DNA from 3 places in the Arthrobacter sp. UYNi723 genome. Region 1 is predicted to be linked to each of the others. Evidence: predicted binding sites of a transcription regulator. Region 1 holds the regulator's gene; each other region holds the start of a gene.
What was found. Region 1 encodes HrcA, which represses chaperone genes, less so after heat shock. Its sites were predicted from a motif close to TTNGCACTCGNNNNNNNCGAGTGCNAA; they were not measured.

Region 1 (3,267 bases):
AGCTTGGCCGGCGTCTCCACCTGCAGATGGACCATCAGGTCCCCGCGGCCGTAACCGCGCAGGTGCGTCACGCCGAGTCCACGGAGCGTGATGATCTCCCCTGACTGCGTCCCTGCCTTGACGTCGATTTCCTGCAGCCCGTCAAAGGTTTCCAGTGACAGCTCGGTGCCCAAGGCGGCGGCAGTCATCGGGATGTGCAACGTTGCGTGCAGGTCGTCACCGTCGCGTGCGTAGGTGGCGTCGTTGTTGACCCGGAGTTCCACGTACAGGTCCCCGGACGGTCCGCCGGCCGGGCCTGCTTCGCCCTGCCCGGAGAGCTGGATCCGGGTGCCCGTGGCAACACCGGCCGGCACCTTGATGGTGAGCGACCGCCGGCTGCGGATGCGGCCTTGGCCGCTGCATTCGTTGCAGGGGTCCTTGATGACCGTCCCGAAGCCTTCGCAACTGCCACACGGGGCCGCCGTCATGACCTGGCCCAGGATGGAGCGCACCGCGCGCTGGACCTGGCCGCTGCCGCCGCAGATATCGCAGCGCACAGGGTGGCTGCCTTCGCGGCAGCATGACCCGTTGCAGGTGGGGCAGGTGACGGCTGTGTCCACTTCGAGTTTCCGGTTGACGCCGAACACGGCATCGCGGAGTTCGATCCGTACGCTGATCAGCGCGTCCTGGCCGCGGCGGACCCGGGAAGCGGGGCCGGAGGTGCCGCCGGCCCCGAAGAACGTGTCGAAGATGTCCTGGAACGCGAAGCCCTGGCCGGAGTATCCGCCGCCGCCGAACCCGTTGTCGGTGCCGTTCTCGTTGCCGGTGGTGTCATAGATCCGGCGCTTCTGCGGGTCCGAAAGTACCTCGTAGGCATGGGTCACGGCCTTGAAGCGGTCCGATGCATCGTCCCCGGGGTTTACGTCCGGGTGAAGAGTGCGGGCCAGCTTGCGGTAGGCCTTCTTGATCTCTTCCCCGGTGGCTTCCGGCGAGACTCCGAGGACGTCGTAGTGGCTGCTCAAAGTTCGTATCTCTTCCTTGTTGTACTGCCGGCAGCCGGGCTGCCGGCACTGCTCTACGTGCCTGGACCGCGGTGCTGTTACGGACCCAGAATTCTTGAAAGGTAACGGGCTACTGCCCTGACGGCGGCCATGGTGGTGGGATAGTCCATCCGGGTGGGGCCGAGCACACCGATCTTGGCAGTGCTGTCTGGTCCGTAGCCCGTGGCCACCACGGAGGCTTCCGCGAGCCCGTCGTACGGGTTTTCACGCCCGATGCTGACTGCCACGCCCCTCGGATCCTGCGCCATGTCGCTCAGGAGGCGCAGCAGGACAACCTGCTCCTCGAGCGCTTCCAGGACCGGTCCGATACTGAGCGGAAAATCCACATTGGAGCGGGCGAGGTTCGCCGTTCCGGCCATGACCATGCGTTCCTCGCGGCTGCTGTGGGCGAGCGTTTCCAGCCCGTGGGCCAAAGCCTGGGCCGCCGCGCGCTGGCCCGGGCTGACGGACGAAACGACTCCCGGCAGCGAGGGGGTCAGCCGGCTCAGCGAGATGCCCGCGAGTGATCCCAGGAAGTGTGTCCGCAACGCGGCGATGGCGTCGTCGCCGAGGTCCTGGCCGACGTCGATCACGCGCTGTTCGACCTTGCCGGTGGTGGCGATGAGGACCACCAGGACCTGCCGGGGCGCGAGCAGGACGAATTCGATGTGGCGGATGGTGGCGCGGCTCAGATGCGGATACTGCACTACGGCGACCTGGTTGGTCAGCTGCGACAGCATCCTGACGGTCCTGTCCAAGACGTCGTCCAGATCGTCTGCGCCCTCCAGCAGCGACTGGATTGCACGCCGTTCCGCGTGGGAAAGCGGCTTTACCGCTGAAATCTGGTCCACAAACAGCCGATAGCCTTTGTCTGTGGGGATCCGTCCCGCGCTGGTGTGCGGGGCCGTGATCAGGCCGTCGTCTTCCAAGGCCGCCATGTCGTTGCGGATGGTGGCACTGGACACGCCGAGGTGGTGGCGTTCCACGAGCGCTTTTGAACCTACTGGCTCGCGGGAGTGCACATAGTCCTCCACGATGGCGCGCAGTACTTCGAGTTTGCGCGGCTCGCTCATACTCCACCTCCATCCGTGGTCACTGCAGGGTTAGCACTCGACATGCCTAAGTGCTAACAGTCTAATATGAGTCACCCCGTTGTTAGCATTGGTACCGCTCCGGGCGAAATTCCGGGCCAGGATCTAGCGGCAAGGCGGAATCAATCCATGCAGTACCAGAACTGGGGTCCGCAGGAGATCACCGCGCCCGTGAGAAGCGAACTCCCTGAGGTCCCCGTGGAACGTGGCATGGTTCTCGAAGACGCCCAGTCAGGCTGGGTGGGAGCGGTGACCCGGGTGGAGAAGTCCGGTGGCATGCATGTAGTGGCCCTCGAAGACCGGCGCGGCAAGTCCCGGTCCTTCCGGCTGGGCTTCGGGTTCCTCCTGGAGGGGCAGCCCATCCGGCTCGTTCCCCCGGCGCCCCGGCAGGCCGCCCCCGTGGCCGCCGGCCGGACGGCGTCCGGCTCAGTCCGCGTGGCCGGCCAGCGTGCCCAGGTGGCCAAAGCCAGCAGGATCTGGGTGGAGGGAAAACACGACGCCGAACTCGTGGAAAAAGTCTGGGGTGACGATCTCCGCGTAGAGGGCATCGTCGTCGAGCCTTTGCATGGCATTGATGACCTGGCGGGGGCGGTAGCCGCATTCGGTCCCGGTCGGGGGCGGCGGCTGGGGGTCCTGGTGGACCACCTGGTGCCGGACTCGAAGGAGTGGCGCATCGCGGCTGCCGTGATGGCCTCCCCCGGCGCGGCGGGGAATGTCCTGATCGTCGGGCACCCTTACGTTGACGTGTGGCAGGCCATCCGGCCCGCTGTACTGGGCATCGAAGAATGGCCGGTGGTGCCCCGCGGGCAGGACTGGAAGACCGGAATCCTGGCAGCGTTCGGCTGGCCGCACTCCACCAAGGAAGACATCGGGCTTGGCTGGCAAAAGCTCCTGGGGGCCGTCCGCAGCTACGCGGACCTGGAAGCATCACTGCTCGGGAGAGTGGAGGAAGTCATCGACTTCCTGACAGTGCCTTAACGCCGGATTCGGCTCCTGTCGGCAGCATTTGGTGGCTGAACCAGTATTCTTGGTACTGCGGAGGCTGCAGTTGCTTCAGTCCGGCATTCTCCAACCCAGCACCATTGCACTTTCGAAGGAAGAAAACCGTGGCACAAAACGCACGCGAGCACCGGGACGACCACGGCGGCCAGGGCCGT
Region 2 (3,267 bases), on a different contig from region 1:
CCATCGAGGGCGGCCCGTAGTCGCTGCCGGGCGCGGTGCATCCGGGATTTCGCTGCGGCTGGTGTCAGGTTGAGGACAGTGGCCGCCGCGGCGATGGTGTGCTCTTCGAAAACGATCAGGCTCACCAGGTGCAGGTCTTCGGAGTTCAGGGTGGCAAGAGCCTGCGCAAGGTCCTGATCGAGTTGGTTCTGGTATCTGCGGTACGGATCAGCTGAAGGGTCGTCAGCTTCCTGGTTACGCGGCAAGGAGTTCAGGAGCCGCTGGTAGCGGGCAGCAGCACGCGCGCGGTTGCGGGCTACGTTCGTGGTCGTGACCAGTAGTCAGGGGAGGATCGATCCTTCGACCACCCGGACGTGCTTTCGTCTCCGCCAAAGTTCAAGGAAAGCGCCAGCCATGATGTCTTCGCCATCGTGGTGGTTCCCGCACAACCGGTAGGCGTGGCGGAAAACCCTGTCCCGGTGCCGGTCGTAAAGGACGCCAAAGGCGTCGCCCTGGCCCAGAAGGCTCTGGCGCCACAGCCCCTCGTCCCCGGTTTGTATGTTCCCCATGCCCTTTAGTGTCCGGCAACGCCCAAAAGGTTTCGCAGAATCCGAAAAACTTTACATTCATCTCCAGACCTAAAGACTTCTCACCCAGGGTGCGCCCGCGAGCAAAGAGCTGGGCAGGCAGTGGGTGCTCGGTAAGGGATCCCCTTGAGGACCCATGGGCGCGCGACAAATAGCGCCGCCAAAACGCCGCCATTTACCGCTGAAAGTCACAGTCCCGTGCCGCGACATCTTCCTGCCGCCCCGTCGCTTTCGTTCCAGAAAACGAAGGATTTCGAGAACGGCCTTACTTGAGAACTGCGGCCTCCGCAGCTCATAGACACCACGGCGGCCGTGGGGGTTAATGGTCGCGGCCCGGTGGCGAGGACTTCAACCGCCTGCTCCAAGAGCTCTCGCAAAACCCTTGCCACCTCGGCCTCCACGCCCGTGGGGTCATGTTATGCCGGGGACGATCCCAACACCTCTGGGGAGGGACCAGCCTGATGTCGTCCCCTTTCCCGATGTTTCGTGAAGCACACGTCCGCGCGAGGCGTACCGCCCCGGACGGCGGACAAAGAGGGCTACCGCTCCGAATTCCCGTACGGGACCTTCTCCCGGACCGTGAGCCTTCTGTCGGCCATCGATCCGGGCGAGGTGAAGGCCTCATACACCGACGGCATCCTGGAAATCCGTGTGCCGCTGCCCGAACAGGGAACACCGGAGAACCGGAAGGTCCCCATCTCCCGCGGCTAAACCGTCGGGGAAAGAGCGGGCGGCCCGGACCCGGGGCGCAGCGCCTTGTACACCGGGGTTGCTTCGCCCTGCCGAAGGCCCCGCGGCCGGCCCCTGCCACCGCAGGGCACACGCCGCTTCCACTCAGCGCCGGGTCCGGGCAGCCGCCAATTCCCGTTCCAGCCGCACGTTAACGGCCTCAAGACGAAGGACCGCGCGGATGCCGGCCAGATTCAGCCCGTCCTCGAGCAGTGCGCTGATCCGGCGCAGGGTCTCCAGGTCCTGTTCACTGTACCGCCGGGTTCCCCCGACCGTCCGGCCAGGTTCCAGCAGGCCCTTGCGCTCATAAAGTCGGAGGTTCTGCTGCCCCATCCCCACCAGCTCGGCGGCCACGGAAATGGCATACACCCCCGTAGCCCTCCCGGTTCTTGTCTCCATCGGATACTCCTCAAAAACCCCGAAAAACCCCTTGCACCAGTTTCCCACCAGTGCTATAAAAAATCTATACCAGCCACCATAGATAAGCGGCTGGGACCGAATGACAGAATCGACTGCAAGGAGTGAGATGACCATGCTGATGCGTACCGACCCGTTCCGCGAGCTCGACAGGCTCGCCCAGCAGGTCCTTGGCACCACAGCCCGGCCGGCCGCGATGCCCATGGATGCCTGGCAGGACGGGGAAGAATTCGTCGTCGCCTTCGACCTGCCGGGGGTCGCGGTGGATTCAGTGGACATCGACGTCGAACGCAACGTCCTGACGGTCAAGGCAGAACGCAAGGACCCGGCCGGTGAAAACACCGAGCTGATCGCCGCCGAACGGCCCCGCGGCGTCTTCAGCCGCCAGCTCATCCTCGGCGATGCCCTGGATACCGACGCGGTGAAGGCCAGCTACGACGCCGGGGTGCTGACTTTGCGGATCCCGGTGGCCGAAAAAGCCAAACCGCGCCGGATCGAAATCGCATCGGAGAAGACCCCGCGTCAGGAAATCAAGGCCTAAGACGCGCCCGGGTCAGACCCGCGGGACCGGGAGCATTGGACCGGCCGCCAGTAACTAGATGGCGATGCAGAGAAGCCACGCCATTGCGCCAGTTGCGCACCGGAAAAACGGCCCCCGACGATGCCTCCCGCACCGATGGTCCCCGGCCCCCGCGGACCGGGGACCATCCCCGCCCCTCGCCGTACCCCAGGGGGGTTGGGTGCGGACAGGAAACGACCAACAGGCGGAACACCCGACCATGAAAGAGCACAGCCCGGATCCCTACGAGGTTCTCCACCTCGGGCCCGCCGCGAGTGCCCGTGAGGTCGCCCGCGCCTACCGGGCGCTGGTGCGCGCCCATCATCCGGACACCCGCACCCGTACCCCCGGAACAGTGGCCGCCGGTCCGGAATGCAGGAACTGCACGACATCATGGACGCCTACGCCGTTCTCGGCGACCCGGTCAAGCGGGCTGCCTACGACCGGCAGCGGCGGGGGTCGCCGCCGCCGGCACAAGCTCCCGCGCCGCGGCCGCACGGGCGCCCGGCACTGGGCCACCCGGCCCGTCCGGCCCTGCCCTGTTCATCGGCCCGGTGCGGTGGGAAAACCCCGGGAACCCAACCGCCGGACCGCAGGTCACCGGACGGCAGGTTACCGGCCGATGGGATCTGTTCGAGCGGCTACCGAACCGTGCAGCACGCGGTGAAGAACCCGCCCTTGGCGGGTACCGGATCCTATGGTGGATCCGCCGGTGAAAACAGCCGTGCCCAGCCCCGTTACCGTCACGCCGCGCGACCCTGACGCGACCCTGAAAGGAGCCTGCCATGAGCGACTGGCACCCGTACGACCACCTTCTGATGCCGGCGTTTCACGAACGGTTTGAGCAGCGCTGGGGCAAAGGAACGGCCCCGTTCCTGGACACCGCCGTCCAGGTCCACCTGCAGCCCCTGCCCCGGGCCCAATGGATCAACGCCGACACCGGCGCGGCGATCGCAGTGGTCCCGATCTGGGCAGAGGACGCCCGGCACCGCTCCT
Region 3 (3,267 bases), on a different contig from region 1:
CGCGGTGGACTTCTACGAGCTCCTGAACCGTGAGATTGCGGGAAAGACTGATCTCGGAACTCCGGCCTCGCGTGCCGCCGCCAGTGAGCAGGCGCTTGGGGCCGATCCCCTCGTCGCCGATCTTGGTGACCGGCTGCGTGCCCGCGGCGCCCGCGTCTGGCACCAGTACGACGGCGTGATTGACGTGGTGGCCGCAGCAGACCCACTCAGCACCATGGGTCAGGACGACGCCGAGATTCCGCGGCCGGTGGCCATCGAATCGGACGGCACGGAGCAATACCGCACCATGAGTGTCCGTGAGCGGAGCCGGCTCCGTCCGCAGCTGCTGGAACGGATGGGCTGGCGGTACATGCCGCTGTGGACCATCGAAGTCTTCACGGACCCGTCCGCCTGCGCGGACCGGATCGCGGGTTACCTGGGCCTTGAGAATGTTCTGCCGCCCGGACGGGGCACGGCCTCGGGCGGATTCTTTGACGAGGACATGGACCCGCTGGCGCTTGCGAGCGAAGGAAACGACAGGAACGACGACCAGGCCGGACGCCTGGCCAGTGAGGAGGCGGTTGTTGTGACCCCACGGAACGCCGATCAGGCAGATACACACGGTAACGACCACGCGGACGACGCACGAAACGGGAACGCGGCTGTGCCGGAGCGCCAGCTGCCCGGGGCCGCGGGCATCCTGCCCAACAAGGCTGCGGAGGATGACCCGAAGCGCTGGGGCGATGGTCCCGACAACGATCACGACGCATGGCTGAAGGAAAACAAGCCGCCGCACTGGGGCTGACCTCCAGGCTGCAGCGGCGTCACCCGGCCCCGCCCTCGGGTCCCACCAGGACGAAAAACAGCTTGCCCTGTGTGGAGGCCCCCGCCAGCCGGGCAGCCTGCTCCGGGGCTGCTGCCACGACGATCAGCCCGTCGGTTTCGCCGGTGCCCAACCACTGACCCGTCTTGCCGCCCTGTCCTGACGTCCACAGGACGGGAACGGATGAAGCCAGCACCTCTGAGGGGGATTGCTGGTCGTAGCCGTTCGCCCCGGTCAGCACCACGTTGACCAGTTGCCCGGGCGATACCAGCTGGATGGAGGAAGGATCGGCCATCCTCAAGGGCACGGCTGCGGAGCCCGGCGGCGTTCCGGTCAGGAGGCCGGGTCCCAGCAGCAGGGAGTCCGTCATCAGTTGGCCCTTCCGCAACGGGGCTGCCAGTTGTTTGCCGGCGGCTTCACTGGTGTCGGACATGGATCCGGCGGTCAGCATCCCCGGCGGGATCTTCGTTGCCGTCAGGTCCGTGGCTGTCAAGGCCGTGCCTGCGGGGAGATCCCGCGCCGCCGCCAACACCGAGACCGTATCGGCGGGCGGGGGAGTGAGCTGATGGACCGTGATCCCGGCAGCAAGGCAGAGCAGGAGCGCTATCGCGAGGCGCCGGTTCCGGCCGAGCCAGGACAACAGCCTGTGGCCGCGCGCGCCCCTGGTGCTTGCTGACGGGAGCGGGCGGCGGACCGGGCGTCCCGGCGGGGCGGATCCGCGGCTGGAACGAAAGAGGGTAGCGGGCATGGGAACCACGCTACGTAGCGGCAACCAAACCCGACAGAAGCAGTGGTGCCTATGTGGACAACCGAGCTGCCGGCGTCGTACGTCTTTTTGGACCGGAGGTCAGCTGGCGGCAGCGGCGGTGGCAGGCGCCAGCGCCGGAGCGGCCACGGGCGCGGAAGGGGCAGCCGAAACGGTGCTTCCCTTGGCATCCCGGGAGTCGGTCCGATAGAAACCGGAGCCCTTGAAGACCACACCCACGCTGTTAAATTTCTTGCGCAAGGCGCCCTGGCACTCCGGGCATGAAGTCAGGGTGCTGTCGGTAAACGACTGGAAAACGTCGAAGGCGTGGCCGCAATCCTTGCAGGCGTAAGCATAAGTGGGCACTGGTGATCCTCCTCGGGGGCAAACGAGAGGTCCTGTGCTGCGCTGAGCGGAAACCGTCCATTAGCAGTCGCAGGGCCTGAGTGCCAATTCTATCACCCCCGGAAAGCAGCCCTCCGTCAGGCCGGGTCCGGCAGCCGGATCAAACCTGAGGGCGTGAGCGCAGCCGGAACCCTCCGGTCAAAGTCTTCGGCGGGAATGCTTCCGGCCGGGAGCAGTTCGGAATCGAAGACGATGGCCGCAAACGGGATCTGAAGGCCGTCCCCGGCCAGGGAGCCCAGCAGGACGTCGTAGTAGCCGCCGCCCTGGCCTATGCGGTTGCCGTCCCTGTCCACGGCCGTGGCGGGGATGAAGAGTGCAGCAACGGACGCCATGATGCCGAGGTCAAGGCGCGGTCCGGCAGGTTCCAGCACCGGGGCATAGCGGCTGCGGACAAACTCGACGCCGGGGGTCCAGTACGTCCAGCTCAGCCGGCGGGCGAGCTCGCAGACAGGGAGTAGGACGCTGTGGCCAAGCCGGTGAAGTTCGCTGATCAGGGGCAGCGTGGGCGGCTCCGGGACCACGCCCAGGTAGGCGCAAAAGGTCGACGGCGTCCCACCGGTGAGCTGTTCAGCCCAGGCAACGCCGTGGACGGCCAGGGCGGCGCCTGCCGCGTCGCGTTGTGTGGGGTCCGTCGCGGTGCGGCGCGCACGATGGCGTGCGCGGATGTCCGCCTTGGCTTCGCTGCTGCCTTGGGACATGCCGCTCCTTCTTTGCCGTTCGGGGTGGCCGTTGCCGCGTCTGCGCCGCGCTGGCCAGGAGCCACCAATAATTACTGAATGGTCAGCCCCTCCGTTAGATTAGTCCAGTGACTACCACTCAGCAGACAGTACGCAAGGCCGTTATTCCCGCTGCCGGCCTCGGCACCAGGTTCCTGCCGGCCACAAAAGCCATGCCCAAGGAAATGCTCCCGGTGGTGGACAAGCCGGCCATCCAGTACGTGGTTGAAGAGGCTGTCAACGTTGGCCTCAATGACATCCTGATGATCACGGGACGGAACAAGCGTGCCCTGGAGGACCACTTCGACAGGGTTCCTTCGTTGGAGGACACCCTGGAAGCCAAGGGCGACCTGGCCAAACTTGAGTCCATCCAGGCAGCCAGCAACCTCGGTGACATCCACTACGTCCGCCAGGGTGACCCCAACGGCCTGGGCCACGCAGTACTGCGTGCAAAGCAGCACGTCGGCAACGAACCGTTCGCAGTCCTCCTGGGCGACGACCTGATCGATGCCCGGGACGAACTCCTCAGCACCATGATCGAAGTCCAGTCCAAGACCGGCGGATCCGTGGTGGCCCTCATCGAAGTGGAACCCTCCCAG

Region 2: the regulator HrcA is predicted to act here: its motif matches at 1,725-1,751, upstream of ACVWY0_RS06190 (Hsp20/alpha crystallin family protein).
Region 3: the regulator HrcA is predicted to act here: its motif matches at 1,974-2,000, upstream of ACVWY0_RS02000 (FmdB family zinc ribbon protein).

The regions. Positions count from the first base shown of each region.
Region 1 is NZ_JBSRZM010000010.1:38,193-41,459, forward strand. Features, by position in the region: gene dnaJ (molecular chaperone DnaJ) at 1-1,001, opposite strand, end outside; gene hrcA (heat-inducible transcriptional repressor HrcA) at 1,079-2,092, opposite strand; gene ACVWY0_RS09845 (DUF3097 domain-containing protein) at 2,240-3,088, shown strand; gene ACVWY0_RS09850 (DUF4870 domain-containing protein) at 3,217-3,267, shown strand, end outside.
Region 2 is NZ_JBSRZM010000005.1:169,154-172,420, forward strand. Features, by position in the region: gene ACVWY0_RS06170 (RNA polymerase sigma factor) at 1-245, opposite strand, end outside; gene ACVWY0_RS06175 (RNA polymerase sigma factor) at 321-548, opposite strand; gene ACVWY0_RS06180 (Hsp20/alpha crystallin family protein) at 1,053-1,277, shown strand; gene ACVWY0_RS06185 (MerR family transcriptional regulator) at 1,401-1,694, opposite strand; gene ACVWY0_RS06190 (Hsp20/alpha crystallin family protein) at 1,828-2,253, shown strand; gene ACVWY0_RS06195 (J domain-containing protein) at 2,492-2,938, shown strand; gene ACVWY0_RS06200 (hypothetical protein) at 3,057-3,267, shown strand, end outside.
Region 3 is NZ_JBSRZM010000002.1:24,778-28,044, reverse strand. Features, by position in the region: gene ACVWY0_RS02010 (AAA family ATPase) at 1-784, shown strand, start outside; gene cpaB (Flp pilus assembly protein CpaB) at 804-1,550, opposite strand; gene ACVWY0_RS02000 (FmdB family zinc ribbon protein) at 1,650-1,913, opposite strand; gene ACVWY0_RS01995 (5-formyltetrahydrofolate cyclo-ligase) at 2,030-2,650, opposite strand; gene galU (UTP--glucose-1-phosphate uridylyltransferase GalU) at 2,758-3,267, shown strand, end outside.